Regions from separate parts of the Paenibacillus sp. FSL P2-0121 genome, predicted to be linked through region 1. Evidence: riboswitches for the same ligand, from Rfam matches in the RefSeq annotation. Region 1 holds a riboswitch; each other region holds the start of a gene.
What was found. A riboswitch is a leader RNA that binds a small molecule or an ion and turns the genes downstream of it on or off. The one in region 1 is predicted to bind cyclic di-GMP.
Positions count from the first base shown of each region.

Region 2: linked by a shared signal. The riboswitch ahead of MKY54_RS21375 (thiamine pyrophosphate-binding protein) and the one ahead of MKY54_RS01890 (anti-repressor SinI family protein) in region 1 are both predicted to bind cyclic di-GMP.
Region 3: linked by a shared signal. The riboswitch ahead of MKY54_RS02435 (choice-of-anchor A family protein) and the one ahead of MKY54_RS01890 (anti-repressor SinI family protein) in region 1 are both predicted to bind cyclic di-GMP.
Region 4: linked by a shared signal. The riboswitch ahead of MKY54_RS11130 (DUF6612 family protein) and the one ahead of MKY54_RS01890 (anti-repressor SinI family protein) in region 1 are both predicted to bind cyclic di-GMP.

Region 1 is NZ_CP150245.1:427,307-435,324, reverse strand. It holds gene MKY54_RS01905 (signal peptidase I) at 1-311, shown strand, start outside; gene MKY54_RS01900 (TasA family protein) at 402-1,010, shown strand; gene MKY54_RS01895 (helix-turn-helix domain-containing protein) at 1,180-1,509, shown strand; gene MKY54_RS01890 (anti-repressor SinI family protein) at 1,617-1,772, opposite strand; cyclic di-GMP riboswitch class I at 1,800-1,884, opposite strand; gene MKY54_RS01885 (2-oxoglutarate dehydrogenase E1 component) at 2,355-5,222, shown strand; gene odhB (2-oxoglutarate dehydrogenase complex dihydrolipoyllysine-residue succinyltransferase) at 5,275-6,561, shown strand; gene MKY54_RS01875 (hypothetical protein) at 6,965-7,927, opposite strand; gene MKY54_RS01870 (RNA polymerase sigma factor) at 7,888-8,018, opposite strand, start outside.
Region 2 is NZ_CP150245.1:4,802,424-4,810,441, reverse strand. It holds gene MKY54_RS21405 (ATP-binding protein) at 1-903, shown strand, start outside; gene glpK (glycerol kinase GlpK) at 1,022-2,515, shown strand; gene MKY54_RS21395 (DNA-binding protein) at 2,536-2,745, shown strand; gene MKY54_RS21390 (ketoacyl-ACP synthase III) at 2,822-3,814, opposite strand; gene MKY54_RS21385 (hypothetical protein) at 3,869-4,219, opposite strand; gene MKY54_RS21380 (carboxymuconolactone decarboxylase family protein) at 4,425-4,793, opposite strand; gene MKY54_RS21375 (thiamine pyrophosphate-binding protein) at 4,804-6,444, opposite strand; cyclic di-GMP riboswitch class I at 6,600-6,696, opposite strand; gene MKY54_RS21370 (HAMP domain-containing methyl-accepting chemotaxis protein) at 6,871-8,018, opposite strand, start outside.
Region 3 is NZ_CP150245.1:551,592-559,609, forward strand. It holds gene MKY54_RS02410 (hypothetical protein) at 1-39, opposite strand, end outside; gene MKY54_RS02415 (hypothetical protein) at 449-751, opposite strand; gene MKY54_RS02420 (DUF3221 domain-containing protein) at 919-1,263, opposite strand; gene MKY54_RS02425 (ASCH domain-containing protein) at 1,620-2,033, shown strand; gene MKY54_RS02430 (hypothetical protein) at 2,233-2,730, opposite strand; cyclic di-GMP riboswitch class I at 3,121-3,211, shown strand; gene MKY54_RS02435 (choice-of-anchor A family protein) at 3,320-5,503, shown strand; gene MKY54_RS02440 (alpha/beta hydrolase) at 5,611-6,585, shown strand; gene MKY54_RS02445 (NusG domain II-containing protein) at 7,405-7,794, shown strand; gene MKY54_RS02450 (Gx transporter family protein) at 7,778-8,018, shown strand, end outside.
Region 4 is NZ_CP150245.1:2,547,492-2,555,509, reverse strand. It holds gene MKY54_RS11140 (CapA family protein) at 1-114, shown strand, start outside; gene MKY54_RS11135 (NADH-dependent flavin oxidoreductase) at 193-1,356, opposite strand; gene MKY54_RS11130 (DUF6612 family protein) at 1,469-2,317, opposite strand; cyclic di-GMP riboswitch class I at 2,435-2,526, opposite strand; gene MKY54_RS11125 (RNA polymerase sigma factor) at 2,731-3,249, shown strand; gene MKY54_RS11120 (DUF4179 domain-containing protein) at 3,233-4,846, shown strand; gene MKY54_RS11115 (Cof-type HAD-IIB family hydrolase) at 4,990-5,790, opposite strand; gene MKY54_RS11110 (pseudouridine synthase) at 6,052-6,816, opposite strand; gene MKY54_RS11105 (RsmB/NOP family class I SAM-dependent RNA methyltransferase) at 6,819-8,018, opposite strand, start outside.

The DNA.
Region 1 (8,018 bases):
AAGCGACCGTCAATAACGCTACTGGTGAAGCTGTTTATCGTACTAAAGGCGATAACAACGATGCGCCCGACATGAACCCTACCAGTTCTGTGAATGTTGTAGCTCAGTATACCGGGGTCACTGTACCCTATGTCGGTTACGCTATGAATTTCGCGGTTTCCAAAGCTGGAAGTGTTGTCCTCATGATCGTGCCTGGCTTGATGCTTCTGCTCTATGCTCTGTATACCTCTTGGAAGGCTGTAGCTGCATTAGAAAAGAAAAATGCTGCCCTACTGCCAGCCTCACCGCCCCCAACAGAAACACAGCCCTAAGTTGATTGTCCACTTCCGCTTACGAACCGGAAGATACAATATATAAATTTTATAAAAAATTCAAACACAAATTTGAGGAGGAATTTTATTATGGGTATCAAGAAAACATTGGGTCTTGGCGTAGCATCTGCAGCACTGGGTTTATCATTAATCGGCGGAGGAACCTTCGCATACTTTAGCGACACTGCGCAAAGCACAGCTACATTCGCAGCGGGCACGCTCGATCTGAACTCCGACCCTTCTGTCATCGTTAATATTCCTAACCTGAAACCAGGTGATACTGTAACTAAATCCTTCAAATTGAAAAACGATGGTTCGCTCGATATCGGATCTATTATTCTGAATACATCGACTCAAATCACGGATGCTAAAGGAGATAACTACCTGGATTTAGCCGAGTTCATTAAAGTTAAATTCCTTAGAAATAATGATAAAGGAGTACCTATCGTCTCTCCTGAAAATGTAGTTTATGAGACTACACTTGCTGCTTTAAAAAGTCAGCATCCGGATCTCGTAAAAAATACAGGTTGGGATCAACTCTTTACCGAAGCATCCGGTATTAAAGCCGGTACCAACGACAGCTTCTCCGTCCAATTCGAATTTGTGGAAAATAACCAAGATCAAAATATTTTCCAAGGCGATAGCTTAACACTGACTTGGGATTTCGTAGCTAAACAAGGTGCGAAAAAAGACTACTAAGATCAATAAAGTAATTTAATAAAATACTCGAAGAGCAGCAGATCCTGAATCCGGTCACGGATAAGCAGATTGCTGCTCTTCTCTTTACAATAAACTTTGTCCGATTTATTGATATTTGCTATACTAATAACAAAAATTACGGAGGGGCGTCAGCATAGTGCCACAGAATATGGGCCAACGTATCCAGCAGCTCCGCCTAGACAAGGGTTTCTCCCTATCTGAGCTTGCGGACAGAGCAGATGTGGCTAAGTCGTATCTTAGCAACGTGGAGAGAAACATCCAATCCAATCCATCCATCCAGTTTATCGAAAAAATCGCTGACGCGCTTCAGGTATCCATTCATGCCCTACTCTATGGAGAACCCAATGATGCAGAGGAATCACATTTAGATTCGGAATGGTTCCGATTGGTGCAGGAAGCTATGGACTCAGGCATTAGCAAACGCGAATTCAAAGAATTTCTGGACTATCAGAAATGGAAGCTCGATCAAAAGGATTAATACTTCCTACTAATCTGGTACGATCCTCTCTTCTACTAAATCATATCGAAAAAGGACACAGCGAAGAACCGCTGTGCCCTTTTTCGATATGTAACCCCTCTAATGTATTACTGCACGATCTGCACAGTTTTCTCATGAAAGAACTGGCGGATTTCATCTGCCTTAATGCCAGCCTTCTTAGCTGCTAATAATAAATGTACCCACTCTTGATCCAGATCAATAAACTGCTGTTCTCTGTTGCTACCCTGGTTGGACTTTTCCAAAAAATCTCCCCCTAAGATTTTACGTCCCCAGGCAATCCGGCTGTCATAGTATCTCTACCTTAGACCCGCGACTTTGTGCCCCTGCCTTTCGGCAAGTTTACCTTTTACTGGACCCTTTTCACGAAAGGATCTGCTTAAAAAACTATAAAATTACTATCTGCAATAACATTATACAAAAAGAAAGCGGAAAAGTGTGTCGATTCCTGGTTACTTTCTATTTTAAAAACGAAAAATAAAAGATTTTTTTTCAAAGATCTTGTCCGATTATCACGATACTCGTCCGTTACATAAAATAAATTGTACTAGCAAAATAAATATTTACTGACCTAATAGTTAAAAATAAGGATAATAGAATCATTTTAATAGGCCTTTAGAATGGGTAATGAGAAGAAACACCCTTCTTTTCATTAGAACAAGCTAACCCATACCATTTTGCGAACGTATTGGACGAAAGAATGAATTGATTACAGTGGCCGAAAGTAGCACAATAAGATGAGAAATGAAACCGCAATCATCACAGCTCCAGTAAGCGTTGACACAAAATGTCACGTATGGAGTTCATCCGTTAAGGAGGATGTATTCATGGCAGCCAAAGAGCCCTATAACGAATCCATTTGGAGTAAGTATTACGGACCCAATTTAGGCTACATTCAAGAAAGATATGAACAGTTTGTGAAAGATCCCTCCACCGTAGAAAATAATTATCGCGAGCTTTTTACAAATTCGGGACCTCCTCCCCTAACTCCGGATAGCGAACCGGCTCCTCAGCCGCGCATCTCGGGAGACACCGAATGGCTTAGAAAAGCAGTAAGAGCTTCCAAGCTAATCGCCAATATTCGTATATATGGTCATATGGCCGCTGAAATTGATCCGCTGGTACGCGATCAGAATCCCATGGCAAAATATCTTGAGCTTGAAACCTATGGGCTGACCCGCGAAGACCTGATCGCACTGCCTGCCACGCTTATATGGGAAAATGCACCGAATGATGTGCATACCGGATGGGATGCCGTGCAACGTATGCGTCAGGCATACACCAAGACCATCGCCTATGAATTCGGGCATGTGCATGAAGAAAAAGAACTGCAATGGCTAAATAGACAGGCAGAATCCACCAGCTCACCAGCACCCCTAAATAATACAGAACGCAAAGAGCTCCTGAACCGTCTGATTCAGGTAGAGCAATTTGAAACCTTCCTCCACAAGACTTTTGTAGGTCAGAAGCGTTTCAGTCTTGAAGGCAATGATGCTCTTGTGCCGATGTTAGATGAAATCGTACGTGCTGCTGCACATGACGGTGCGGAGCATATTTTGATGGGCATGGCGCATCGCGGCCGCCTCAACGTTCTTGCACATATTTTGGGCAAACCTTATGATATCATATTTTCAGAGTTTCATCATTCTCCGAACAAGGAGCTTTTCCCTTCCGAAGGCTCCACAGGCATTAACTATGGTTGGACAGGTGATGTGAAATACCATCTCGGTGCAGACCGTGCTGTCCGTGAAGGAGAAACCGTACGCACAAGAATAACACTAGCGAATAACCCAAGTCACTTGGAATTCGTCAATCCTGTCGTGGAAGGTTTCACTCGTGCCGCACAAGAAGATCGGAGCACTGCAGGACTGCCGAAGATTGATACCAGTAAAGCTATGGCGGTGCTGATGCATGGCGATGCTGCTTTTCCAGGTGAAGGAATTGTTGCAGAAACGCTTAATATCGGCAAACTTCAAGGTTATCAAAATGGTGGGACGATCCATATCATTGTTAATAACCGAATTGGTTTTACGACTGAAAGTGAAGATTCCCGTTCTACGCATTATGCGAGTGACATCGCCAAAGGGTATGAAATCCCAATAGTCCATGTCAACGCTGATGACCCAGAGGCCTGCGTAGCAGCTGTACGTTTAGCTAGCGCATACCGCCATCAATTCAAAAAAGATTTCGTAATTGATCTCATCGGCTACCGCCGTCATGGTCATAACGAAATGGATGATCCTGAAACCACACAACCTATTGTCTACGGTAAGGTTCGCAATCATCCAACCGTCTACAAGGTTTATGCAGAGAGACTGAAAAACGAAAAGGTTCTTACCGCCGAAGACGTACAAAAGATGAATGCTGAAGCAGAAAGCGTATTGCAGCGTGCGTACGATAATATGAAGGAAGGCAATCATAAGAAAAAAGAACCCAAAGCCTTCATTCCTCTACAAACGGACCGCGCAGCGGCAAACACTACAGCGGTATCCATCTCCAGCCTGCAGGAGATCAATCGTGAACTGTTGACGGTTCCTGCTGGATTCCAGGTTTATCCGAAGCTGGAGCGCATTTTACAACGTCGTAAAGATGCACTGAATGAGGGTGAAAAGGTCGACTGGGCACTAGCTGAAACATTAGCCTTCGCTACCATTCTGAAAAATGGAACGCCCATCCGACTGAGCGGTCAAGATGCCCAGCGCGGAACCTTCGCACATCGCCATCTGGTGCTGCACGACAGTAAAACAGGAGATTTATTCTCTCCGCTACATCAGCTAAGCGATTCCCGTGCCTCCTTTGGCGTATACAACAGTCCATTGTCAGAGGCATCAGTATTAGGCTTTGAATATGGTTATAATGTGTTTGCACCGGAAACCTTCGTAATCTGGGAAGCACAGTATGGTGATTTCGCCAATGCGGGTCAGGTTATTTTTGACCAGTTCATTGCCGCTGGACGCGCCAAATGGACACAGCGCAGCAATCTCGTCATCATGCTGCCGCATGGCTACGAAGGACAGGGACCTGAGCACTCCAGCGGTAGGCTGGAACGGTTCTTGCAGCTATCCGCTGAGGAGAACTGGACGGTCGCTAACCTGACTACCGCTTCGCAATATTTCCATCTGCTGCGGCGCCAAGCAGCGTTATGCGGGCAGGAAGATGCTAGACCGCTAGTCATTATGACGCCGAAAAGTCTCATTCGGAATACGCGCAGCACTTCTGCCGGAACCGAGCTGGCTTCAGGACAATTCAAGCCTGTATTAGCTGAATCTTTGCTTGGCCAGAAACCAAGTGAAGTTAAACGGCTCGTAGTCTGCAGCGGTAAAGTCGCTATCGACATCCAAACAGAACTGGAAGCAGCACCGGATAAGGATTGGTCATGGCTGCATGTTCTTCGCCTAGAGCAGCTTTATCCGTTCCCGGAACAGGAGCTAAGCGAACATTTAAACTCCTTCAGCTCCCTTCAGGAAATTGTCTGGGTGCAAGAAGAGCCGAAAAATATGGGCGGCTGGAGCTATAGTGAGCCTCGGTTACGCGCCATCGCACCGAAAAATGCCGGCGTAAGATATATCGGCCGTCCGGAACGTTCCAGCCCGGCCAGTGGTTATGCAGATGTGCATAGCTTCGAACAACGTAGAATTGTAACAGAAGCCCTAAAATCAAATTCGAACGTACAAGCGGCTGTACCGTCCTCTTAAGAGGACGGTATCACAATAGCGTAAACCATTATGTTTGGGGAGGAAACGGCCTGTGTCAGAAATCTTAGTACCCGATCTGGGAGAATCCATATCCGAAGGAACCATCTACAAATGGCTGGTTAAAGAAGGCGACACGGTAGGTCAAGGCGATGTGCTCGCTGAGCTGGAAACGGATAAAGTCAATCTGGAAATTAGTGCAGAGGTGGAGGGTGTCATCTCCACCATCCTGCGTCAAGCGGGCGAGAACGTAGCCGTTGGCGAAGCCATCGGCATCATTGGAGCCGCAAGCGGCAGTACGCCGCGGGCCGCTGCAAGCGAAGCCGAAGCGCCTAAAGCGGCTCCGGCAGGCGGCAACGCAGTAGCAGCCGCCGCGCCTGTAGCTGCGCCCGAAGTGCCTGCAGCAGGTGGCGACAGCCACGCTGCCTTGGCATCGCCGGGCGCACGCAAGCTGGCACGGGAGCGCGGCATCGACCTCGGCGAGGTTAGCGCCCGTGATCCTATCGGCCGGATTGGTCAGGCCGATGTGTCCGGTCATGGTGCAGCAGCACCGCAGGCCGCTGCACCGGTAGCTCCGGCGCCGCAAGGCAAGCCGGAGCCAGCGAAGCCGGCAGCGGGCAAAGCCACGCCGGACGAGGGCAAAAACGTGGAGCGCAAGCGCATGTCACGCAGACGGCTCACGATTGCCAGCCGCTTGGTCGAAGCGCAGCAGACCGCGGCCATGCTTACCACCTTCAACGAGGTGGACATGACAGCGATCCTCGACATCCGCAAGCGCCGCAAGGATGCATTTAAAGAGAAACATGAAGTTGGACTAGGCTTCATGTCCTTCTTCACCAAAGCCGTGATCGGTGCGCTTAAAACCTATCCACTGCTGAACGCCGAAATCGACGGTGAAGATCTGGTCGTTAAGAAATTCTACGACATCGGTATTGCTGTTGCAGCGAAAGAAGGACTTGTAGTTCCCGTAGTCCGTGATGCGGATCGGCTCAGCTTCCCGGAAATCGAGCGCCAGATTGGCGAGCTCGCTTCCAAAGCACGTGCCAATACGCTCAGCCTCTCCGAGCTGCAAGGCGGAACATTCACCATCACCAACGGTGGCGTATTCGGCTCCTTGTTATCCACACCGATTCTGAATACACCACAGGTGGGTATTCTAGGGATGCATAAGATCCAACTGCGTCCGATCGCGCTGGACGAAGAAAGAACCGTAAACCGTCCAATGATGTACATCGCCCTTTCCTATGATCACCGGATCGTTGACGGCTCTGAAGCGGTAAGCTTCCTGGTCAAAGTGAAGGAATTGCTGGAAGATCCGGAAGCACTACTGCTAGAAGGCTAACGCTCTTCGAATTTTCGAAGACATAAGAATATAAAGAAGGTATCCCTACAGCTCTCGCTTTGGGGATACCTTTTTTTATATCTGGATCCAATTGCTGCCTTCCTTGCATACGATTTAACTGTATTTTATACACTTATTTATTTCTGATCCGCTCATAGCCTCTTCTCTAATTGCATTCTCTACAACTAAAATCCGTAAAAACTTCTATTTCCACTAATCTAACCAGTAATAGCTGCATCAAATACAACTAAAGGGCCTATATACAGCTATTGGTGAACTTTAATTGCACATAATACAACTAACTTAGCGCATGCACCTTCAAACTACACACTACGCACTACGCACTACGCACTACGCACTACTAACTACTAACTACTAACTTCAAACTTCAAACTTCAAAACTCTACTTCAATAGCTCCTCAGCCAGCTGTAAAAATTGCTCCTGGGTCAAAATCTTATCTCCATAGCTGGTGAGTGTATAATACGCATCCTGCTTCTCGTTATACCAGTTCAGATAATCATAGCTGACTTCTTCCCTTACTACCTTGTTATAGATAACTTCTGTGCCTGCGACTGTGAGCTTATTAGCTTGATTCTCAGGCGTTTGTTCCACGAAAACCTTACCGCCATGCATGAGCGTTGCTGAGATCCCTATAAAAGCATTGTTCTTCGAATAAGTTACACTTAGCCCCCCTGGCTCGGACCACGGTATAGCCTTCATAAACAAATTGCGGGTCCCCTTATCCTTATTTGCCTGAGCAGTAAGATCATTTAATGTTTCCTTATACAGAGAACTTCCCTTAGCTGTATCCGTAGTCGGAGAATTAGGATGGATTACACCATATTTAAAAGCGTACCCCGCTGCCGTTTCGGGAAGCATTGGCGCCCCTGTTCTTTTGATTTCTTTTAAAAAATCAGAATACGCATCTATCCGCTGCTCTTTATACTTAAACTGCAATTCTGTCGCCAAGCCTGCTGCACCTGCTTTATTTTTCACAAGATAGGCGATCAATTCACCCGGTTTAGCGAACTCTTCTGCTTGCTGCGCATATTTATCATAAGAAGCCCTTTCTGCAGATTCAGTCGGCGCAACATGTTGGACCTTCACTACTCCTTCACTATTGCGGATTTGGATATATTCAGACGCAGCATACGCAGTCACAGAAATCAGCAGAAACAGCGTTAACATACTGGCCACTGCCGTTGTTTTATTCATCACCCTCAGCGAGAACGATCGCTTTCGACCTGTTATGCCAGTAATACGCCCCATGACCTTATCTTCTACATCTACCTCATCCAAAAGTTCATTGCCCGCCGAGGCATAAATTATATCTTGGTATTCATTGCTGATTTTGTTTCTTTCCATATGATCTCCTCCTCTGACTTCATAGCTTCCTGAACCTTTAGCTTGATCCGATTCATTCTTTTAGTTAGCGCATTGGGACTGACCCCTAGAA
Region 2 (8,018 bases), 2.6 Mb from region 1:
GAAACGGCTGAGAGTAGTGTTCCACCTCCCCTGCGTCCTTTATTTTTAAGCACCTTGAAGCAAGGTGGCGATGACCGCTCCAATGTACATGTACGGCAGGGCGTCTGGTCTGTTCATATGGCACCGTTATATTCTGAAGGCAGCATTCGGGGAGTAGTTGCTGTACTGCGGGATGTGACGGAAGAGGTGCGTCTGGAAAAGATGCGCAGAGACTTCGTAGCTAATGTCTCCCATGAAATCCGTACTCCATTGTCGATGATGCAAGGGTACAGTGAGGCTTTATTGGACGGGATGGCTTCATCCCCCGAAGAAAGCAGTGAGCTGATCCAGGTCATTCATGACGAATCACTGCGTATGGGGCGTCTGGTTAAGGATTTGCTTGATCTTGCCCGAATGGAAGCCGGACATACGGATATGATGAAAGCTCAGGTGGACATGAATGAACTGCTGGAACGAGTCTACCGTAAATTTTCTGTACGTGCGAAAGAGCGCGATATCCATCTTCACTTACAGCAAGAGAGTGATATTGCTGTTCTGAAGGCAGCGGATGAGGATAAGCTGGAACAAGTCTTAACCAATTTACTTGATAATGCTTTTCGCCACACACAGGGTGGCAAAAAAATCACGGTTCATACAGGAACTTGTGTATTAGAAGGCCGTCGTTATCTTGAGATTAAAATTCAGGATGAAGGGGTTGGAATTCCACCAGAGGATCTGCCGTATATATTTGACCGCTTCTACAAAGCTGATAAGGCGCGTGTACGGGGAGAATCAGGTGGAACGGGACTTGGGCTTGCGATTGTTAAAAATATTGTAGAGTCGCATCACGGGACCATCTCAGCTTCAAGCAAACTAGGCGAAAGTACAACCTTTACGCTAAGACTTCCTGTCGAAAAACAGTAATTCCAAACACAATGTGTGATAGCGCCTCTGACAGCAGAGGTGCTTTTTGTTGAAACAAACACATTAATCTTGTTCATCGTGGAACATATCTTGTAGGTTTTGCTTGGGAGGGCATAGAATGATTTTATCTTTAGACCAAGGTACTACCAGCTCACGAGCCATATTGTTCGATACGGAGGCTAAATGGGTCTCACAAGGTCAATATGAAGTTAAACAATCCTTCCCCCATCCAGGCTGGGTAGAGCATGACCCTGAGCAAATCTGGGCGTCACAGCTCGCAGCGGCAAGAGATGCGATTGCGCGGGGTGGCACAGCAGTTGAGGAGATCTCTGCCATCGGAATAACCAATCAGAGAGAAACAGCTTTAATCTGGGATAAAATAACGGGCAAACCGATATACCCTGCGATTGTGTGGCAGGACAGGCGTACTGCAGAGCAATGTGAAGAACTTAAAAGTAAAGGGCTGGAGCAAGTTATAGCGAGCAAGACGGGCCTTGTTGTAGATGCTTATTTCTCAGCTACCAAAATCTCCTGGATACTGGATCATGTGGATGGCGCCCGAGAACGGGCGAATCGTGGGGAACTTCTAGCAGGGACGATCGACAGCTGGTTAATTTGGAGACTTACTTGCGGAGCCGTACATGTCACTGATGTTACCAATGCCTCACGTACGATGCTGTTTAATCTTCATGAACGGTGCTGGGATGAAGAGCTAATGGAAGAGCTTCGTATTCCGCGTGCCATTCTGCCAGAAGTAAGAATGTCTGGTGGCGAATTTGGAGTAGCAGACAAACAGTGGTTCGGGGCGGACATTCCAATTCGCTCTGTACTTGGAGATCAACAGGCCGCATTGTTTGGACATACTTGTCTAGAACCCGGCAGTGCCAAAAACACCTATGGTACAGGCTGCTTTATTCTAATGAACACAGGCACAGAAGCTGTAGCCTCCAGCCATGGCTTGTTGACCACTGTAGCTTGGGGTATGGGAGATGAACTCTATTATGCCCTAGAGGGCAGTGTGTTCGTGGCCGGAGCGGCCGTTCAGTGGCTGCAGGAGGGGCTTGGTCTTATAGAGGAGCCAGCAGGCTCAGAAGATAAAGCACGGGAAGTAGAGGACAGTGAAGGGGTTATCGTTGTGCCTGCGTTTACCGGACTGGGGGCACCCTATTGGGATATGTATGCCCGTGGAGCCATATTTGGCCTTACTAGAGGCACTACCTCAGGACATCTGGTACGAGCTACATTGGAGTCCTTAGCCTTTCAATCTAGAGATGTAATAGGAGCTATGGAAAAAGACGCAGGCATGCCATTGACCGGCCTTCGTGTGGATGGCGGAGCTGTGCGTAACGATTTGCTGATGCAATTCCAGTCTGATATCCTGGGCAGTGAGGTTACTAGAACAACCTATGCGGAGACAACAGCTTTGGGTGCGGCGCTTCTGGCCGGGTTAACGTCCGGAGTCTGGACACGTGCCCAGCTAGAGAGCTTCAACAAGGCTGAGAGGGTCTTCTCGCCTGAGATGGGTATAACTGAGCGGGAAGGTCGTTACAACGCCTGGAAGGACGCTGTAGCGCGTACCATGGGTTGGGAGAAGCATGAAGGATATCAGTGATAAAGGAGCTGTATATATCTATGGTTAACGGAACCGAATCTGATCTGCCGGGCGGACTATCTAAGCCGGCGCTTCGAGCCCTGCATGGGGCTGGATATGTTCAGCTTCAACAATTCAGCAAGCTTACTGAAGGAGAGCTTCTGCAGCTACATGGATTGGGGCCAAAGGCGATCGTCCTATTACGGAGTGCTCTCGCGGAAAAGGGGCTCACCTTTGCAAGTAAGTCCTGATGTTGCGTTAATATTTATATTAAAAAGCGGCAAGCTTAGGTGAATCCCTAGCTTGCCGCTTTTTGTTATACAGCTCCTAATATTCAATAACAAATGCTACATTTTGCCAACCGGCGCCCACTGTCCAGAACAGGACTTTATCACCACGTTCGATCTTTCCAGTAGTTACAGCTTTATGTAGAGCAATAAATGGGCTGCTGGTAGAGGTATATCCGAATTCATCCCCTATGTATACCGCTACATTGCGATCAATGCCGACTTTCTTACACATCTCTAAGATATTAGGCAATGAAAACTGTGAGAAGCAGGCTGCTTTAATGGCTTCAGGCGCGATATTGTTGTTAGACAGTAGAGTACGAATAGACTCAGAAGCAGCATCTATGCAAATGGAATCATCAAAAGGAATAAACTTCACATTAAACTCTCCAGCCGCTACACCTTGTTTACCCAGTTTAGCCAGGCCTGCGCACGGGAATTTGGAATTATCGCAAACACAAGGATCCGTTTGGTAGATAGAGTCAATGAAACCGACCACATCCTCAGCTTGTTCAAGAATGACTGCCGCCGCTGCATCACCGAAGTTAGCGTAGTAGACTGGATCATTCTTATCGGCATGAGGGGTTACATAATCGGAGCCGATGACCAACGCTCGTTTAATCCTAGGATTCGCTTGCATTTGACGGCTAACCTGTTCCACAGAAGCCGTCATACCCGCACAATTAGCATTGCTGTCAATGCAGATTGTATGGGATGCGCCTTTGATCAAACGGTGAATCATTAATGAGTTGGTAGGAAAGATATACTCAGGAGTTTGACTTGCATAGGCAATAAGGTCGATATCGGCACCTGTGAGACTACTTTTCTCCAGAACATTCCTGGCAGCCTCAAAAGCCATCGTAAGGGAATTCTCATCCGCATCCTTAATACTATACCGTGTAATACGACCTAATGCGGATAATAGACCTCGAATATCAATGCCTTTTTCGTCAAAATGCTTAATGAAAAAGTCGTTACCAACTATATTGCTGGGATGATAGATATCAATGCCTTTAATACGAATTCCGGTCATAATACGCCTCCAGGAAAGCAGTAAAATGTGGCCTACATATTAAGATTCAAAGATCTAGACTGTAACCGCAGAAATGATCTCGATGTTATCGAGTCCAGCTTTACGGCCAAGACGGGAAAGCTGCATTTTGAGGATCGGGTTATTTTCAAGCGTTAGATTTACTTTTACAAATCCATCATTCTTAAACATTACAAAGCAGCTTTCTAAAAGAGGTACAACATCTGGTGCAGTTACATTTAGCTTTCTGCAGTCGATTTTTAGTTCATAGTCAGCTGGAGTAATTGGATTGATAGTTTGTTGATAAGCTTGAATAGATTTTAGACCATCTTCTTCAGAAAATGTTCCATCCAACTCAATGTTAATAACCTTGTTTGTAGTGTCTGTCTTCAAAACGAAACTTCCCATGCCTAAATCTCTCCCATAGATTGAATTTGTCCAAAACAGTTCGACTGCAATATCCAGCCATGTATATCCATTTAGCTGTTTTATAAAAGTCAAAATTCGACACTATACAGCAAGTAATGGGATATTCCGACTCTATTATAGGCATATTTTTCAAGTGTATGCAATAATAAAGTCGAATTTTGTATATTGTTGTCGAACTGTTGGGTTATTGGATTTCTTCTATGGTTGCAAGCAGGATATTAAAAGCTGTGATGATTCTAGGTGCCCCTATAACGGGTACTAAGTGTAATAGAATACCTTTAAGCTGTTCTACGGTAACTCCAACACGAAGGGCCATGACATAATGAACGCCCAACTGTTCGAATTGACCCATTGAAATTAAAGATGAAATGACTGCGATTTCCTTCCAGTCAGGGGCTATAGTATTACGTTGAAAAATATCGCCATAGGCATTCCCCATAATAAATTCAGCCAAGTCAGGGAAGTGGTCTTTAATTGGAGCTAGTGCTTTTGCGCCATAGTCTCCTGATAGATTCGTGAAGTGGTTGAGACCACTGTTGATATTTTCCTTCATGGTTAGCCTCCTAGTTTAGGTTCAAAGTACGGTGTGCAGTCGGAGGGACTTCATCACGGTCTGTTAGTAGTTCAATAACGGCAACATGGTTTAGAGCTACCGCATCTTTAATTGCAGCTGTGAATTCATCCGCAGTCTCACATTTGTAGCCTTTAGCACCTAGAGATTCAGCGAATTTCACGGCGTCCATTGGTACTTCATATAGAGTTCCATCGATACGACCTGTGGTTTTCTCCATACCCTTAAGAGCCATATCTAGTTGCTTATTATTGACCACGATAAAGATGACAGGGATATCTTTGCAGACAGCGGTGTTAATCTCAGCGCCGAGCATCATGAAACAACCATCACCTGTAATGCAGAGGACAGTTTCTTCAGGAGCTGCAACTTTTGCACCAATAGCCATGCCGATCGAATTACCCATGCAAGCAAAATACGCATCAAAAACAAAGCTGCCCGGTTTCTTAACCTTGTACCATTTTGCAGCGTGGAATCCATGACTTCCATCATCAACGAAAATTGAATTATTATAAGGGATCAAATCACTTAAAGTGCTCATTACGGAAGCAAGGGAAAGATTCTTGAGGGTTGGAAGCTCTTCTGAATAATCCGCATCGGCCAAAGCCTCACGTTTGGTGATTGTGCTTGGGTCAATATGATTTAGGCAGTGCACCAAATTATCGCGCAGGTCCCCAGTGACCGGTATCGTTTTGGACAATAGTATTTTTCCGACAAAGGTTGGATCAATATCAAATTGAATTAAAGTTGCTGGATGATTCTCCCGTTTAAGATTACAGATGGTCATATCACTTAAACGTGATCCAAGCACTATAAATAAATCGCTTTTATTCAATAAATCGTCCCCGTGGGTCGAACCGCCAACGCCAATAGGACCATGATAGAGTGGGTGATCCCAGACTATAGCCCCTTTTCCACCAGGAGATGTTACTACAGGAATATTAAAAGTTTCTGCGAGTTGAACAAGCTCTTTATGTGCTCCGGAGCGGTTAATTCCTTTACCCGCAATAATCAAAGGATTCTTAGCAGCTTGAATAGCATCGATGACTCTATCGATATTAGCTTGACTAATTAGAGATTCTCTTTCTGGGATTACTATATTGCATTCTTCCAATACTTCAGTTTGTACATCAAAAGGAATACAAAGATGAACAGGACCCCGTTTGGTCAGGGCCACAGAAATCGCATGATTAAAAATAGTACCAAAGTGATCCCCACGTTCAACCAATTTACTGAACAAGGTGGCAGGTCTGAACATATCAGCTAAATCAGCCAGAAAAGAGGTGGAGTCCTGACATTGAGGAATTCCAAGCTCTGTAATGGATTGGTGGCCGGTAATAAATAGGACAGGTAGGTTGTTAGCTTTCGCATGTGCTGCTGCTGTAAGCAGGTTAGTTCCCCCAGGACCCGAAGTACCAAATGCTACGCCTAGGTTACCCGTTTTCAGCGCATACCCTGCTGCTTCGAATCCGGAGCTTGCTTCATGTCTGCCGGGAATAAATTCAATACCGTAATCCACCATCTTTAGAACAATTGGACAAATGGATTTGCCAATGATCCCAAAAGAATGGGTGACTCCAAGGTTACGTAGTGCTTCCGCCATGTAATCTGCGACTGTCTTCAAAAGAAACACCTCACAAGTTTTTTGATATATATTAGTTATTAATCTACCGAATAGATACGACAGATCAATATACTCAAAAAGTAAAAACCTGTGCTCTATAGTAAGCACAGGTTGGTGGCATAAGGCACCGCTAAGACTGAACAATAGTTCAGCCGTCCTGGTTCCTCTGCAACCTGGCAATCATGGCCTCAAACGAAAAAATGAGGCTGTAGATCCATGGTTTTGCGTCATCCTCTTTCGAGGATTTTGCCAATATTAATTTATAGTTGATAAGAATAATTTTCCTTTACAATATATTCCTCATTAATTTTTGTCAACATAATCCGCTAAAAAAACTCGAAATTTGACGAAAGTCTTGTCCAAGAGATGAAGTTTTGCCTCGCGAAAAAAACTGCCACCTAAGACTCAGCTTAGGTGGCAGTTGATAGTTTTGAACTAGAATTTAAAGATATGAATGGTTTTTTGCAGATTAAATACGGCCTGGGTCATTTTTTCCGTTTCTTCTGCAACAGACTGCAGGGCATTAATCTGTTCATTCATAGCCGCCGATACCTCTTCCGTGCCAGCAGCAGTTTCTTCGGTGATTGCTGAGATATTCTCAATTGCACTGGAAATTTTCAAGGCACTTTCTAGCATAAGATCGCTCTCCGCAGAGAATGAAGAGATTTGCTCGGTAATGTACTGCACGCTTTGTACAATTTGTGCGAAAATATGGGCAGATTGAGTGATCATTTCATTCTGAACCTGCACAACCTCTTCATTGATGGCGATATTATCGATGGCTTGTTTAATATCTGACTCAATGCTGCGGACCAAGCCGAATACTTCTTTTGTGGATGCCGTAGATTCCTCAGCAAGCTTGCGGACCTCTTGAGCTACAACGGCAAAACCCCGACCATGCTCTCCGGCACGAGCAGCTTCGATGGAGGCATTCAGTGACAGCAGGTTGGTCTGCTCAGCGATCTCTGTGATGGTCTTGGTGATCATCGTAATCCCGCGGGCATTTTGTGAGAGAGCTTCAATAGTATCAGCCACTTTTTGTGTAGCCTCTATGTTTTTACGCATGCCTTCAGCCTGTGTATCTACGGATTGGCGCCCTTGCTCGACAAGTTCTAAGGTATGTATTGAACGTCTGTTCATTTCTTTGGTGGAGTTCGTATAATTGGATACTTTAGTTTCAATGTCTTTAATGGATTCTGTCATATCAGCGATATCCGTAGATATTTCATTTGCACCAAGAGCGAGCTCAGTAGAAGAAGAGGCTACTTGTGCCATGACAATTTTCAGGTTCTGGTTCTTATCTTCGATTCCGCGGCTTGCATCCATAACTTGACGGGTGATCTGCGATGCATCGGTCAAAATCTTCTTGAGCTTATCAATCATTGTGTTAAAGGAGCGGCTTACGTCACCCATTGAACCATTTTCGTCCGCTCTGCTAGTGAAATCACCCTTCGAAATACTGTGAGATACATTAGCAATATCATCAAAAGATGATGTAAGCGTTCTCTCCACGAAGCGAGCAACAGGTAAAGTCAGACCTGCAAGAACAACTACTAGTATAATTCCTACGAGAAATTGACCTA
Region 3 (8,018 bases), 120 kb from region 1:
ATCCTGCTGCCCCCATTTTCTCTCATCAATTTCTGTCATGGTAAACCTCCAATCTACTGAATGTTATTAGTATTTCACCAGATTGAGATGCTTTTTGAACAGGGAGAATTAATTGGGAAACCATTATGAGTATAGTTGTCTGTTGCATCTTGTTGAAGGCTTACTTGTTGTGGAGATAGTACACTTGAATTTGATTGATTTGCTGATGCGAAAGGAGCAATTGCGGTAGTCAATAAAGCGATTGATAAAACTACGATTAGTTTTTTCATACTTTGATAATCCTCACATATGAAGTGTTTACTTACATGGATAATAGTAAATTTAATGGTTAATGATGTATATGAGCTATAAGATCGATTTGAAAAATGAGATGTTTTGTAAGTTTTTATAAATAAACGTCGAATATTATAATAAGAGAGTTTTATTGGTGTAGATGACCTAGGACTAATTAATTGTGATGAATTTTAAAAATACGAAACCCGCCGATGCATGTCTCGCGGGTTTGTGCTGATCCTGTATCTTCAAGTAGATCCTTCGTGTTATTAGGTACATTGCCAACAACTGTAGGGACTTTATAAGCTCCTATAGTTGTTACATGGTAAGGTTTCAGTAATTCCAACAAAGAGTAAATTCCCAAATGCTTGGGATTATGCCCACTGGCTTCGGTAGGTGAGCTTTTTTTGTTTACAGAATGTTCCAGAATTATTATATTCAGATTATGTAAATGTTTCGTCCGGAAGAGATTATTCATAGTATATGTTCGGAAGGGTATTTCTGCTTCAGGAATTCCCGTAACAGAGATGTTGAGAGTATATAATGTTCCATATTATATACTCTGATTTCTCCTTAAATCTACACAAAGAAGCGCCATCCCTTTTGGAGACGCCGCTTCTTTATAGTAGATTCTATTCTTTTTGCTCAATTCTTGATTTTGGTGATCTTTTTGGCGGTAACTTGTGCAGGGAATGAATCATCACTTACTTCAAAAAACACTTTAATCTCATCGCCTTTTTTATATTTAGAAGGTGCAACTTTATTTACCCAAATGGCTTGAGAGTACTCATTAGATTCGAGAATTTCCTTGTATTCCTTGTTCAAGTCTTCTTCTTTTAATTCAGAAATTACTAAAATTCTTTTATTTTCTACATCTATTGTGTGTACAATTCCTTTCAAAACTTCATCATTCTTACTACAGGCGGTGACTAATAACAAAAAAACAAAAATAAGAGTCCATTTAATAGTAGTACGTGGTTTTTGAATCATGGACCTTCCCCTCCAGTGGTTACGACATTAGTTTAAAATCGGTTGCACAGGCATAGCAGTTAGTACATTACCCAATATAAGAATATACAGCAGCCTTTCCATTATGACGACCTTTATTGATTCTGGGGAGTTACAGGTGAATGTCTGTAGTATTGATATTTTCATAAGAACTTTTGTTTGTATATAATAAAAATAAATGTTCTTATTTTAGAGGCGATCAATGATGGAAATGAGTATCGACCAAACGGTTGGGATTATTTAATTTATCAGGTCAAGGTGAGCAAGATTACACAACGCGAGATCGAGATCCGTGCATCCGTGACAAACGTCCAACATAAACGAAGGGGATAAATATCATGCGGTGTATAACAATACGGCAGCCTTGGGCGACCTTAATTGCTCTTGGTGAAAAAGAGTTTGAAACTCGTTCATGGAGAACAGCCTACCGCGGCGAGTTAGGCATCCATGCCGGAGTGAGGATTGACAAAAAGATTTGTGAACAGGAACCGTACAAATCAGTATTGGCGAAACATGGCTATACAGCGAATAATTTGCCGACAGGAGCTATTATTGCTACAGGTCAGCTCGCGGGATGTTATGTGGTTACTCCAGAGGTGGATTTAAGGGAATGGATCAATGGGAATGAATATGATTTTGGCGACTATAGTGAAGGACGGTTTGCCTGGAAGCTTGAACGGGTTCATCCATTAAGCCATCCAATTCCAGCTAAAGGTCGGCTAAGCTTGTGGGAGCACTCTAATCACTTCTGAACGGCGAACAATATTTTTAATGTAATTTTTATGTGCCTATCAGCTATTTTTCAGGTTCGAGGTATATATTAGAGACACCAAACACCCCCCAGTGTTTTGTGGTATATCTCTCTCAGGTCTTGCCAACTCCCATGGTAAGGCCTATTTTTTTGTTCACTAATTGATTGGGGGGAGAGAGCGCAGCGGCTTCTATACAGCTTTACTTAATCTGGTACTGTTCTTCGTAACTCTTAAAAGATGAAATATCCAGCCCTAGGTATCTGCGCATATGGATGGCAGCCTGAGCCGCAACAATGTCATTCAACAGCAGCATTCGTTCATGATAGCCACGACATATATACTTGGCTTCAATTCCAGTATTAAGTCTGTTTTGCTCATACACCTTGATTCCCCGTCTTCTCATTTCTGCACGAACATCCCTTAGATCTGTTGTAGCTACTGCAGCAGCTGTTCCAAGCACCTCCAGATAAGGGGCGGGTGTTCGTAAGTGTGTAGATAAAATGGCGGAGTCCCGTTCGAAAGCTGATAAAATCATCGGAAGCAATAAATAAGATTTCACCAGCATGTTGTCCCTGCTTTCTGCTCTATGCATGAATCTCATCACCTCTAATAGGAACGTATATTCGTATTCTACCCCGATATTCCAAAAATAATCAATGGTATTTCTAAACAGCTTATCCAATGTGATTAAATTCACAACTTAATAACGAAGAATAAATTATATTAAAAATTGTAATAATAAAAATTAATGTATCGAACGCAAATAAAGGAGAATTATGATGGAAAAAGAGGGCAGCCTCCAGCGTGGATTGTTTTTTGGTTTAATTTTGAGTGTTCCCTTATGGATATCCATATTGGGCTATATACAGTTACTTTAAAATTTAATGAAAAACCTTATGCGAAGCGCCTTTAGGCGCTTTTTTTGTGTGGTACTAATGCGGGGAATTATCGAAAGGAATTGATTGACAATTGTGGGTGTCGGGAGCTAAACTGTTATTAATTCAAAAGTATTAAAAGTCATAGACTGTTATTGGATAGAATGCTTCAGCTACCAGTTCTGGACTTGCAGTGTAATACATATATATAGTCATGATAATAGCAAACCGTCTGAAAGGGCGGGACGCAAAGTCCAGGAGTCTAAAGTGTCTTAAAGGCACAATGACCGTCCGACTGCCATGAGAAGGGAATTTCACTTCTTTTTGGCGGTCTTTTTTGTTGTTAGGTCCTTTAGAGTTTCTGGTAATTATTCTGATTAATATAAATCATAGTTTTAGGAGGTGTGCCATTTGAAAAGAAGAATAAAACCGTTACTCTCGCTTGTATTAGCTGGGATTTTGACGGTAGGTAGTGGGCTTTCCTCATTAGGAGCTGGAGTTGCTGGAGCTAGTAGTTCTTCTACATTGGGAATTGCAGCGGTCTACAACGTGTTTATTCTAGGGGATATAACAACAGTTTCGGATACGGAAGGAAGGTTTGCTGCTGGAGGTAACGTTAACTTAACCAACTATAGTGTTGGAGATAGGTTGACCGCTGCAGAGGTTTCCCTGACTGACACACTTGTTGTTGGAGGGCATCTTACTTTCAACGGAGGTACTGTTTATGGGAATATCGTGCACGGGGGAGATTTTTCAGGGAATGTAACGCTCCTCAAGGGTGGTACAAAAAGACAGGGGAGTACGATTGACTTTTCAGCCGTAGGTCAGTCTTTGAAGGACAAATCAGCAGAACTTGCAGCATTGCCGGCGAATGGAACAACAGTGTACCAATATGGCAGCCTTACCCTGACAGGTACAGATCCTGCGGTCAATGTTTTTAATGTTTCAGGAGATAACGTCTCTAATACCTACGGAATTACAATAAATGTTCCTTCAGGATCTACTGCAATTATTAATATTGATGGTTCTAACGTAAAAATGAAAAACTTCGGATTTCTACCTAATAACGTGTTGAACAGCAAGAAAATTTTGCTTAACTTTAGCCAAGCTGCGTATCTTGATATGGCAGGCATAGGTGTAATGGGAAGCATACTTGCCCCCTATGCTCATGTTGATTTTATTAATGGTCAGATTAACGGTACTTTAGTGGCGGCTTCACTCAAAGGTACTGGTGGTGGTGAATTTCACCACTATCCATACGATGGTGATGAACCTGGACCAACACCAACGCCAACGCCAACGCCGACAGTGACGCCGACACCAACAGTGACACCAACGCCAACGCCGACAGTGACGCCGACACCAACAGTGACACCAACGCCAACGCCGACAGTGACACCAACGCCGACAGTGACACCAACGCCGACACCGACAGTGACACCAACACCAACGCCGACGCCGACAGTGACGCCGACACCAACGCCGACAGTGACGCCAACACCGACACCAACGCCGACAGTGACACCAACACCAACACCAACACCAACGCCGACGCCGACGCCGACACCAATACCGACACCAACGCCGACAGTGACACCAACACCGACGCCGACACCGACACCGACACCAACACCAACGCCGACGCCGACACCGACACCAACGTCGACGCCGACACCAACACCGACACCAACACCGACGCCGACAGTGACACCAACGCCGACGCCAACACCAACGCCAACACCGACGCCGACACCGACACCAACGTCGACACCAACACCGACACCGACACCAACGCCAACACCGACAGTGACACCAACACCGACGCCGACAGTGACACCAACACCGACGCCGACGCCGACGCCGACGCCGACAGTGACACCGACGCCAACACCAACGCCGACGCCAACACCGGCACCAACGCCGACAGTGACACCAACGCCGACGCCGACAGTGACACCAACACCGACACCAACACCAACGCCGACAGTGACACCAACGCCAACGCCGACGCCGACGCCGACACCAACGCCAACACCAACGCCGACACCAACACCAACACCGACGCCGACAGTGACGCCGACACCAACACCAACGCCGACAGTGACACCAACACCAACGCCGACGGTAACGCCTGAGGCAACACCGACACCGACGGTAACGCCTGAGGCAACACCAACACCGACGGTAACGCCTGAAGCAACACCAACGTCGACACCAGAGACTTCGGTGTTCCCGACACCAACGCCATCATCCGTAATTGGCACTATAGTTCTTGCAGAAGATCCTGTGCCGCTTGGGCCTGTAGCTTCGCCGACACCATCGCCAGTACCAACACCAACACCGTCGAATAGCACAGAAGTACTTGTTGATGATGATGAGATCCCATTAGGTCCGGTACCGGCAGTGACACCAACGCCAACACCAACACCTGATGAAATCATCGTAGTGGACGATACGATCCCATTAGGTAAGCCACCTGTGAAGGAATTGCCAAAAACGGGTGAATCAAGTCCTGCACCTTACTATGTAGCAGGTTTAGGTTTTGCACTTATCGGATTATTAATGAGAACCAAGTTCTCCAAAAAGAATAAATAATAAAGGGTAGATCAACATAGAGTCGCTTTCGGGAGTGTTCCGATGGCGGCTCTATTTGTATGTCATGATTGCGATAGTTTGGTGCATTCTAAGTAGATGGTATACTCTTGTTGGAAAAGAAATGTAGAGGGGATGGCGAAGGCGAATTGATATGGTTCATTATTAGCGCTGTAATCATCATAGGGATTCTAATCTATGTGGGATTTTTCTTCTATGGTATTGCTATTAAACGAGCGCCAAAGGTATTTCTAAGTAATAATCCTAATCTGAAGGCTGATCCTCCGGTTGCCGGAGCTTCTTGGGGGGAGGGGAAGGATTGGGTCTCTCGCCAGAGCTTCGAGAATATTGAGATCGTATCTGCAGATGGACTTAAACTAAGGGGTTACTTACTCCAATCTAATCGTGCTGCGGGACGCACAGCCATTCTAGCCCACGGTTATTCAGGTAAAGCAAAGGATATGGGGGCGTACGCCAAAATCTACTACGAGAACTTAGGCTTTAACATCCTAATTCCCGATGCAAGAGGGCATGGAGATAGCGCAGGGGATTACATTGGTTTTGGTTGGCCGGAACGAAAAGATTATTTGCAATGGATTGAATACATGATTAAAAAGACTGGGCCCAGTGCTCAAATTGTGCTTCACGGCGTCTCTATGGGCGGTGCTACAGTGCTAATGACCTCAGGGGAAGATCTTCCGCCGCAGGTAAAAGCTATTGTTGCGGACTGCGCTTATACCTCAGTAAAAGCACAATTATCTTACCAACTACGACGCATGTATCGCTTGCCAAGTTTCCCTTTCGTTCAAAGTGCAAGTCTAATCACCCGCTTGAAGGCGGGGTATGGTTTTGGTGAAGCCTCTGCATTAAAACAAGTGCGGAAAGCGAAGGTCCCGATTCTTTTTATTCATGGGGATGCGGATAACTTTGTACCTTTTGCTATGATGAATGAATTGTATGAGGCATGCCAGAGTCCAAAAGAGAGACTCATAGTGCCGCAAGCGGGGCATGGATTGTCTTATGATACGGATAAGGCGGGGTATATAGATGTAGTAACAGCTTTTGTAAGTCGATATGTAAAATAAGTCCTGAACGTAGACAGCGCCCGATATCCGCTAGGTAGCGGTTATCGGGCGCCTATATTTTTCCACACATGACGTAGTCCTTGAATAAGGATCGTACCGTCATGCTTTCTCGTTATATTCATCCCCCGCCGTTCGTGAGTAACGGGTGTCTTAATTCCTTGTTATTTCCAGCAGCCGTGTGGCGAGAATAATCCTTCCAATACGACAAAAGCCCTACCTCTCTTTTGCCCTTGCGGCTCCATTGACCGCGCCAGTGTGAATCGGAATGCTATATTTCGAATTTAATCTCATAAAAAGGAAGAGTACTGCAAGAAAACATAAAGCCTCTTTGTCCAAAATGCCGATGTGTATAATAGTCGGCCTGACATCTTCTTGGTGGGGATATTCAATATATCGAAAAACAAATACCATATAAATATAACACACTATTGTTTAAAAGGCAAATATAATAATGAATTCCAAGATAAGGTTTATTTGATTCTAGAGAGGAACAAACCTCGATAAGGGGCGCTTAGATTTTGAAAGTAACTTAAATTGGGTTAATTGTGAATTATTCCGGAAAAGCTAGTAAACCAGAGGAGATGGGCGATCTCGGTGCAAATGGGCTAAAATGTAAGTTGGATATTTTTGCAAACGCTACAAACTTCAACTGAAAATGCCAGAGACGAATGGGTTGTGTCTGCTGGGGTTATTTTGCGTGCCTATTTTGTGAACAGCTCTCTAAAACTGACAATAAACTCCAACATTGATTGAAGGATTGAGGGTAGACCGTTATAATTAATAAGTCTGGATTTTAATTAAAAAATAAGGGAGATTTTTATGAAACGCGCAGATGTGTGGCTGATTTCCATCGTATTGATTGCTGCGCTCGCTTTTCTCGTACCGAGATGGTTTTCGGACAATGATGACAAAGGTGGGGCCGGTAAAAATCTCATAGCCAATGTAACGGTGGACGGTGAGTTATTTAAAACGGTAAAGCTTACAAAAGAAGAACAAACCATTGAGGTCCGCACGGAACGCGGCTATAACATTTTGAAGGTGCATGATTACGGGATTGAAATGTACGATGCCGATTGCGCTGATAAAGTTTGCCTAGGTTTTGGTTTTATTACCCTGCCCAAACAGACGATTGTCTGTCTACCGCATAGAGTATTAGTCGAAATCACCAGTGCGTCGGGGGAGGATGATATAGATGCCTATGTCCAGTAGTGAATCTGCAACAGCTTTAAAAAGAACAGTGATTATTGCGATTTTCGCCGCAGTGGCAGTAGTGTTAAGTTTAATAGAGGCACAGATTCCGTTATCCGGGATGGGACTGGTGCCGGGTGCTAAGCTCGGACTGGCCAACATTATGATTTTGACTTGTATTTACTTTTTACGTGGACGGGATGCTTTGCTGCTTGTCATCCTCAAAACACTGCTTACTGCATTTC
Region 4 (8,018 bases), 2.1 Mb from region 1:
ATCATCCCCATCCGCGACGCATTAAAGAGAAGCGACACCGACATAAAAACAGAACGGCGAAATCTCATGAATCGAATGTTGAAACATACGACAACAATCTTAAAGAGGGAATAGAGTCGTTACAGAAAAATAACGTTCCGCGGAATTTACCGCGGAACGTTATAGATTTAGACCTCAAAACTGTGTTTGGGTTTAGCGTAAACGATCAGGCATCATTAATTTAAGGAATTCTAGAATACCATTCTCTACTACAAGTTCTTCTCTATCTTGATCAGCAAGTACTCTTCTGATGAGATCTTCTTTACCCTCCAGTACTTTACTTGTCCAATGAGGATCAATGATAAGAGACCGTCCTACTGCTACTAATTCAGCATTTGTCAACGTGTCCTCTGCGTCCTGTTTGGTACGGATATCTCCTACCCCAATTAAAGGTATACGGCCATTGATTTTCTCATGCACATATTGCAGGATTGATTTTTCTTTAAAATCTTCTGATGCAGATACTTTCTTGAAGTCCCCTAATGAAATATGCAGATAATCCAGCTTTTTATCAGCTAATTTATCAATGAGATAAAAGGTATCGGTGATTTTAATTCCAGGCTCTTCATATTCTTCTGGAGAAAAACGATACCCGACAATAAAATCCTTAACCTCTGAATTGTCAACGACAGCAATAACTGCATCCACTAATTGGTTAATGAAATTAAATCTTTTCTCTAAGCTTCCTCCCCATTGATCTTCACGACGGTTGGAGTGTGGAGAGAAGAATTGTTGGATTAAATATGTGTTTGCTCCATGAATTTCTACCCCGTCAAATCCAGCTTGAATAGCACGTTGAGTCGCTTTTTTAAAATCCTCAATTACACCGAAAATTTCATCTTCTGTTAATGCTCTTGGAATTTCTGCATTCGGGCGTTCGGCAGCAATGGCGCTGGAGGAAACGGGTTGTACGCCACGCAATATTTTTGAATCTGTCATTCTTCCTGCATGGAATAGCTGTAAAATAGCCTTTGTTCCATTTCGTTTAATAGTAGATGCTAATCGGCTGAGGCTAGGAATAAATTCATCGGAGGAAACACTAAGTTCACCTTCCCATCCTTTTCCACCCTCTTGTACATTTGCTGCCGCAGTGATGACCGCACCTACTTCGCCCGTTCTTAGCGAATAGTATTTCAATTCATCTTGTGTTACTACACCGTCATAAAAGCTCATTCGAGTGGTCATTGGAGCCATAACCACTCGGTTTTTTAATGTCAGCCCTCTGCGAAAAGTTAATGCTGTGTCTAGTGCTATCATCTTTTTCCCAACTTTCATTAAATTATATTTAGATAAATTATTATATACATGCGCATACATATAAATTACAGCAATGATTTATTCTTGTCAACTAATAAAGAACTGCTGTTGGATACAACAAAAAGCGCTGTTCCGCTGAACAGCGCTTTTCGCTCGTTATGAATCGTCCTTATTATTCTAGTTCGGCCGGTTTTACAATGGCTGCACCTTTATTATTTTTGGAATATTTAGCTTCGATTTTCGTGGTGTATGTATCTTTAGCTCCGTCACTTACCAGCACATAACTCAGATCGACTGTCAGCTTTTCCGTTTGCCAAGTCTTAGTATTGACGAATAATTTCCACGTTACACTTTTGGGTTGAACTGTCTCACCATCCCAGAGGTTCTCCTGGTCATAGAGTTTGATTATCCCCTTAGCTGCTGTCGGATCGGTTACCGTGAATTGTAAGACTGTTTGTGCGCCAGCAGTGCTGACTTTCATGGATTTTTTATAACTTTTGACCGAATCAAGCATGGAAACAGGATCGTATTGGCCTTTAGAGTAAAAGGCATCCCATTCCGTTTTCTCCAGTCCAAGCCAATATTGTGCATCAGGATCGATTGGCTCCCCGTCATCGTCGTAACCTTCATCTTCAGATTCATCGATCAGTTCACTTCCGTCTACAAGATAGTAAAACTCCTTGTCATTGGCATATAGACTGTACGATGTTTCTAAAAGACTACTAGCGACAGTGCCTGCTGCGGCAAAATTCGGCAGACGGTTGATATCCAGCTTCAGAGTGTTGGTGTTGCTGATACGCACCCCGCCGCTTTGAATATCCTGTTTTTTGGTCACATCCAGATGGAAATTCTTTATTGCTTTGGAGGCTGCCGTTACTTTGCTGATCATCTGATCCGCGGTTACTACTGTTGAGGTAGCTGCAGACACTACTCCTGGATTAGACATCCATCCGATCGTTCCGGACAGCAATAAAGCACCTACTGCCAAACTAGTACCTATTGTTTTGAAAAAACTGTTCATGTACTTCCCCTTTCGGCCCCTTGCGATAATGTAACGCCGTATAGGTCGAAATAATAAAAGAGCTCAAAATAGACTACATATTTTTAGAGCTATCCTTTATGCTTCATAAGACATCCCTATGGCGGCCTGGCGATCATTTCCTTCTGTCGAAAGGCTTTAGACCCATGGCTTTGTGTCATCATCTTTCGATGATTTTACCTTTAACGCGGACATTCAATTAGTTTTAATTAGATTACGGACGCATGTCCCACCGCTAATTTTATCATGGTTATAATTACCTGTAAACGACTTATCTTCCATTCGAATTCGCTATGATACTCAGAAGAAATACTACAATCAAAATGAAAAATGAACGATTACATACGCTTATAAGTCTTATTAATGAGAACAGCAAAGACAGGGGGTGCAGCAAAATGAGTGACCGGGAAATTTTCGAGCTCTATAAAGAACAAGTATATTATTTTTGTTACTACTTAATGAAAAATCAGGCAGATGCGGAGGATATTTCCCAAGAGGTATTTGTAAAAGTTATCTTAGCGGATAAGTCGAAGGTAAGAAACTTGAAAGCTTGGATTTTACGAATTGCTTCGAATGAGTGCAACAGTGTGATCAAAAGGCGTAAGACGGGGTGGATGAAAGAAGTACGTAATTATTTACTATCCAGGTCTGAGGAATCAAACCCTGTAGAAAAACGTTTGGATCGACAGGAAACTAAAAAAGAATTACAAGGGTTATACAGTCAGCTTCCCGACAAAATCAGAATGGTAGTAGTCCTTCGTTTTATAAACGAATTGACTGTACCCGAGATCTCTAAAGTTATGAGCATACCCGAAGGAACTGTAAAATCCAGACTGAACAAGGGACTTAAAATACTAAATAGAATGGGTGGAACCCAACTAAAGGAGCTGAATAGTAATGAGTCTCTATATTGAAAAAGATAAACATATTCCCCGACCGGATTATGATTTGATGTGGACTGCCATAAAACAAGAAGCTTATACACGTCAAAGAAATCTGCATGCCTCCCAGAATACTCCTAGGTCTAATAAAAAGGTTATTCCTATCAGTATTGTCTTCTCTTGCCTCTTACTTGTAGCCATTCCTGTATTCGCTAGTATGACGATTAATTGGGATAAAATTGGTGGTCGAAGTGTGAGCAATGCATTAAATAACGGCATCGGTCAACAGTATAATCTTCAAACTTCCAGTTCAGGAGTAACAATGAATTTGAACGGTGTTGTAACTGATGGAGAAAAAATGAAAATGCTGTTATCACTTGATACTAAATCTGATCTATCCAAATATACTGGATTTGCTACAGAGGAAAACATCATGACTAGTGAATCCGGTGCCAAGGCAAAGGTATACGGTTATTTAGAATACGATCCTGAAAGCCAGAAACTCATTGGAGTATATGAGACACCTGATACATTAAAGGATGATAAAAAGGACTATAGGTTTGAAGCACGGAATCTCATTTTTTACAGTGATCGGAATATTCCCTTACAATCTAATCATCAAGCAGGGGATACTATCAATACTGGAGTTAAGCAATATCCAAGCCTTCAAATCGAATCCGTTCGATATGTTTCCAATCAAACCATTATCCGTTACAAAGTCGCTGCATCACCATCTGACTTAGGACGGGGTAATCCACATTTGGTAGTTAGTACTGGTGGTCAAAAGAATGAAGCAATTCCAACCATCATGCCTAACGAAGGATCGGATTTATTTATTGAACAGGTTTTCAATATAACTGAATCAGATTGGAAGGAAGCTAGTCTTCATTTTAGTTACATTGAAGAAGCGAAACGATTTTCAGGTACGTGGAAGTTCGATTTTAAAGCAGATGGACAAAAAGCAAGTGAGGCGATTTACACTAAGAAACTGTATAACAGTCCTGAATTTCAAGAAAAGACCGGCATAACCTTAGATCAGCTAGTGGTTACCCCTTTGGATATCCAAATTCTAATAGATGAAAATGATTCGCTTAAAAAAGGAATTGTCCACTATAATACCGCTCAGTTGGTTATAGGTGATCAAACAATCACTGGGGGTTGGAATTTGAAAGGAGATCATTCCGAAAGCTACCAGCATTTATTTCAATTCGAATCTCCGGAATGGTATAACGACTGGTCCGATGTTCCAATGAAACTTATATTAAAGGATGCTGTCATTGAGAAACGTGATACTACTAAGAATTGGATCACTATAAACAAACCTAAAGAAGAAAAGCAGTTCACTTCACTTGATGTCGATGGGTTAAAAATTGAATTCACTTACTATACTGAGGGCGAAAATTTGATTGTCGAATCAACATCCAAATCTTCTGGCTTCAAAAGCGTTAACCAAACTACGTTACGGATTAATGGCAAAGAAGTGGTGCCTGAAATTACACCTAAGGGCATGATATCTACAGGAACTAATATTGATAGCTACAAAGATATCCCTTTCGACGAAAAAATCGAACTGAACCCTGGTATCTATAAATATAGCGATCCTAGCCGGAACGAGGAAATTAAACTTTAATAAAGGAAGTTAATCTATGTCCCGCCCTTTCTAGTTAATCCTAAGGGCGGGTTATTTATGGATAAAATCATTTCTGTTTAGGTATCTCTTTTATTTCCTTCACAACAAAAAAAGCATAGAACGGACTCAAGTCCGCTTTATGCTTAAGATAAACAATATTTGACCAGCGCATCTCGCACACCATGCTCGTTGTTAGACCCCGTGACAGCATTCGCTGCCGCTTTGACCTCAACCGGAGAATTATCCATCGCAACGCCCATACCCGCGTATGTAAGCATAGAAATATCATTAAAATAATTACCGATCGAAAGAACTTCCTCTTGCGGAATTCCCAGCTTCACAGCCAGATTCTTTAAGGCGTTGCCCTTGGAGGCTTCCGGATGCATCAAGTCAACGAAAAATTCACCACTGCGCAAAATATTGTACTCATGGGTCCAAGTACGCCATTCACGTTCAGCTTCGTCAAGGATTTCTGGTTGTGTAAATACAGTAAACTTAACAACCGGTTCACGGAAATCTTCCCATGCTGGCAGTGTAGCCGGCACGATACGGAAGTGTTCATACATATAATTGGCTTCTTTGGTCAGGTTTTCTACATTATCTACATACATATCAAAAGCCGTATTCACATCATAATGAATATCATGCTTTCTACAATAATCAATATAAGGGTCAAGACCACGAGCATCCATACCGTATTGATGCAGCACTTCCCGATCTTTCACACGAACCGTAGCAGCTCCATTATGACCCAGCACATAACCAGACAGCCCCATTTCCTCCATAAAAGGAATCGAGTTCTGCGGACTGCGGCCGGTACATAACACGATCTGCCCGCCAAGACGCGTAACCTCAGCAATGGCTTCTTTATTCTCAGTGCTCAAGTGGTGATCATCATTCAACAGTGTACCATCTACATCTAGTGCAATCAGTTTGTATCTCATACTCCCACCATCCTTGTCTTTCTTTTTCTATATATATTGAACCTGGCTATTTGAGTTAAGTTTCAGTCGCAACTGCGGTGAATATTTGGACTTCCAGCCGCTGTTGTTTCCAGATTTCTTGATTTATACCGTTTACTAGTGGTTGAAATCCGGAAACAAAGGCGGCCGCTATCGCTCTTACAGTTCCAAATTTCCCCTCCGCCACTCCATTCCCTTATCCCAAGTTTCCAAATTCAATTTATATACCATTTTTTCTCTATATTATTGTTCTGATGCTTCTGTACTTAAGAGTGCCAGTTCCTCTAGCGTAATTTCACGACTAGCTCCCAGTGGCAGGCTTTCATCCAGCTTCAATTCTCCCATAGATACTCGTTTCAGAAAAGTGACTTTTTTGCCGACAGCTTGGAACATTCGCTTCACCTGGTGAAACTTTCCTTCTGTGATGATCAGCGAAATATGTGAGATTACTTTACTGCCGCGTTCTCTTCCCAATATAGTTAGCTGTGCAGGTAAAGTAACATATCCATCTTCCAGCTCGACACCTGCCGCAAAAGCCGCTACATCGTCTGCATCTACGTCTCCCTCAACTGTTGCTTCATACGTCTTAGGGACATGCTTGCGTGGCGATAGTAGCTCGTGAGCAAGCTTTCCATCATTGGTGAGCAGAAGCAGCCCTACTGTGTCCTTATCTAACCTTCCTACAGGAAAAGGTTCAAACTGTACATATTCCTGCTTTAAAAGATCCAGAACGGTCCGATCCCGCTTGTCCTCTGTTGCCGACAGAACTCCCGGTGGCTTATTCATCATAAGATAAATAAATTCACGATAGGTAACAAGCTCGCCGCCAACCACAATTTTATCGTGATAAGGGTCTACATGAAATCCACTATCCTTGACGACTGCACCATTCACGGTAATTAAACCTTGCTTGGCTTGTTTACGAATATCGCTGCGTGATCCTACCCCCATATGGGACAATACTTTATCTAAACGCTGCTTTTTTGCAGTTTTCCCTGATAGGCTCATTCTTACATCCACCTCCAGCCTGCGGGATATTCATTCTTGAGCACACCGTCCTGCCACTTCCCCCAGCCTGCACTATAACCATCTATGCAGACCAGTACGTATCCTTTTTGGGTAGTTCCTATTTTAATAGAGAGACGTTCTTGACTAATCAACAATGTCTCTCCTTTAAGATAGGAAATAGCCTCATTACTCGTACTGGAAAGTGAGACACTTCGGCAGCTCTCTTCAGGGTGTAACGCGGTAGCCATTGGATGTCCTGGGATAAATCTGCCGTTACGGACATGTCCTACATACCATCCTGGACGAATCGCCTTTAATCCATTTAATCTTTCCTTAGGTAGTGGGGAGATGTACAGATGATCACCGAAGAAAATCGGATACCCTTTTGGCTCCCAGCCAAGCTGGTCTTTTATAAAATCTCCATATGCAGCCAAGGCTTGCTCTTCTCCTGAACCTTGACGGCCACGTTCAGCGCCAGCAGCAGATTTATTAGAGAACTTACCTTCTTTCCCTCGTCTGGCTTCTGGTTTGTTTGCGGATTTAATATGAGCAGTGCCTTTTTTATTCGTATTCCGTGTAACTGCACTCAACTTAACTTCGGCTTGATCACGTTCCTCTGCAGATACCTTTGGCCCCACATGCTGCAGCACAGCCATGAAATGTCCTTCACCTTTTACTTTATGCGGCCATAGTCTTGCTGTCCCTGATAGTTCTCCAAAACCAGGAGCAAATGAGCCAGTGCCTCCAACTGTAATCACCGAAAACTGTGGATGTTCAGAAATAAACTCCGCTATAATTTCTTCATTTTCTTCTGTAGCAAATGTACAGGTTGAATAGACAAGTGTGCCTCCCGGTGCCAACGCTATTGCAGCAGAACGTAAAATATCCCGCTGCATGGCAGCATATTTGGCAGGTGTACCTGAATCCCACTGCTTCACCATGTCTTCATCTTTACGGAACATCCCTTCACCTGAGCAAGGAGCATCAATCAAGATTTTGTCAAAATAAAGCGGGAATGCCGCTGCAATATGATCTGGACTTTCGTTTAGTACGATACCGTTGCGCACCCCATATAGCTCTAGATTTTTGGCTAAGGCTTTCGTGCGTTCTGGATGAAGATCATTGGTAACCAACAAGCCTTCTCCTGAGAGCTTGGCAGAAATCTGTGTGGATTTGCCCCCAGGTGCAGCGCATAAATCAAG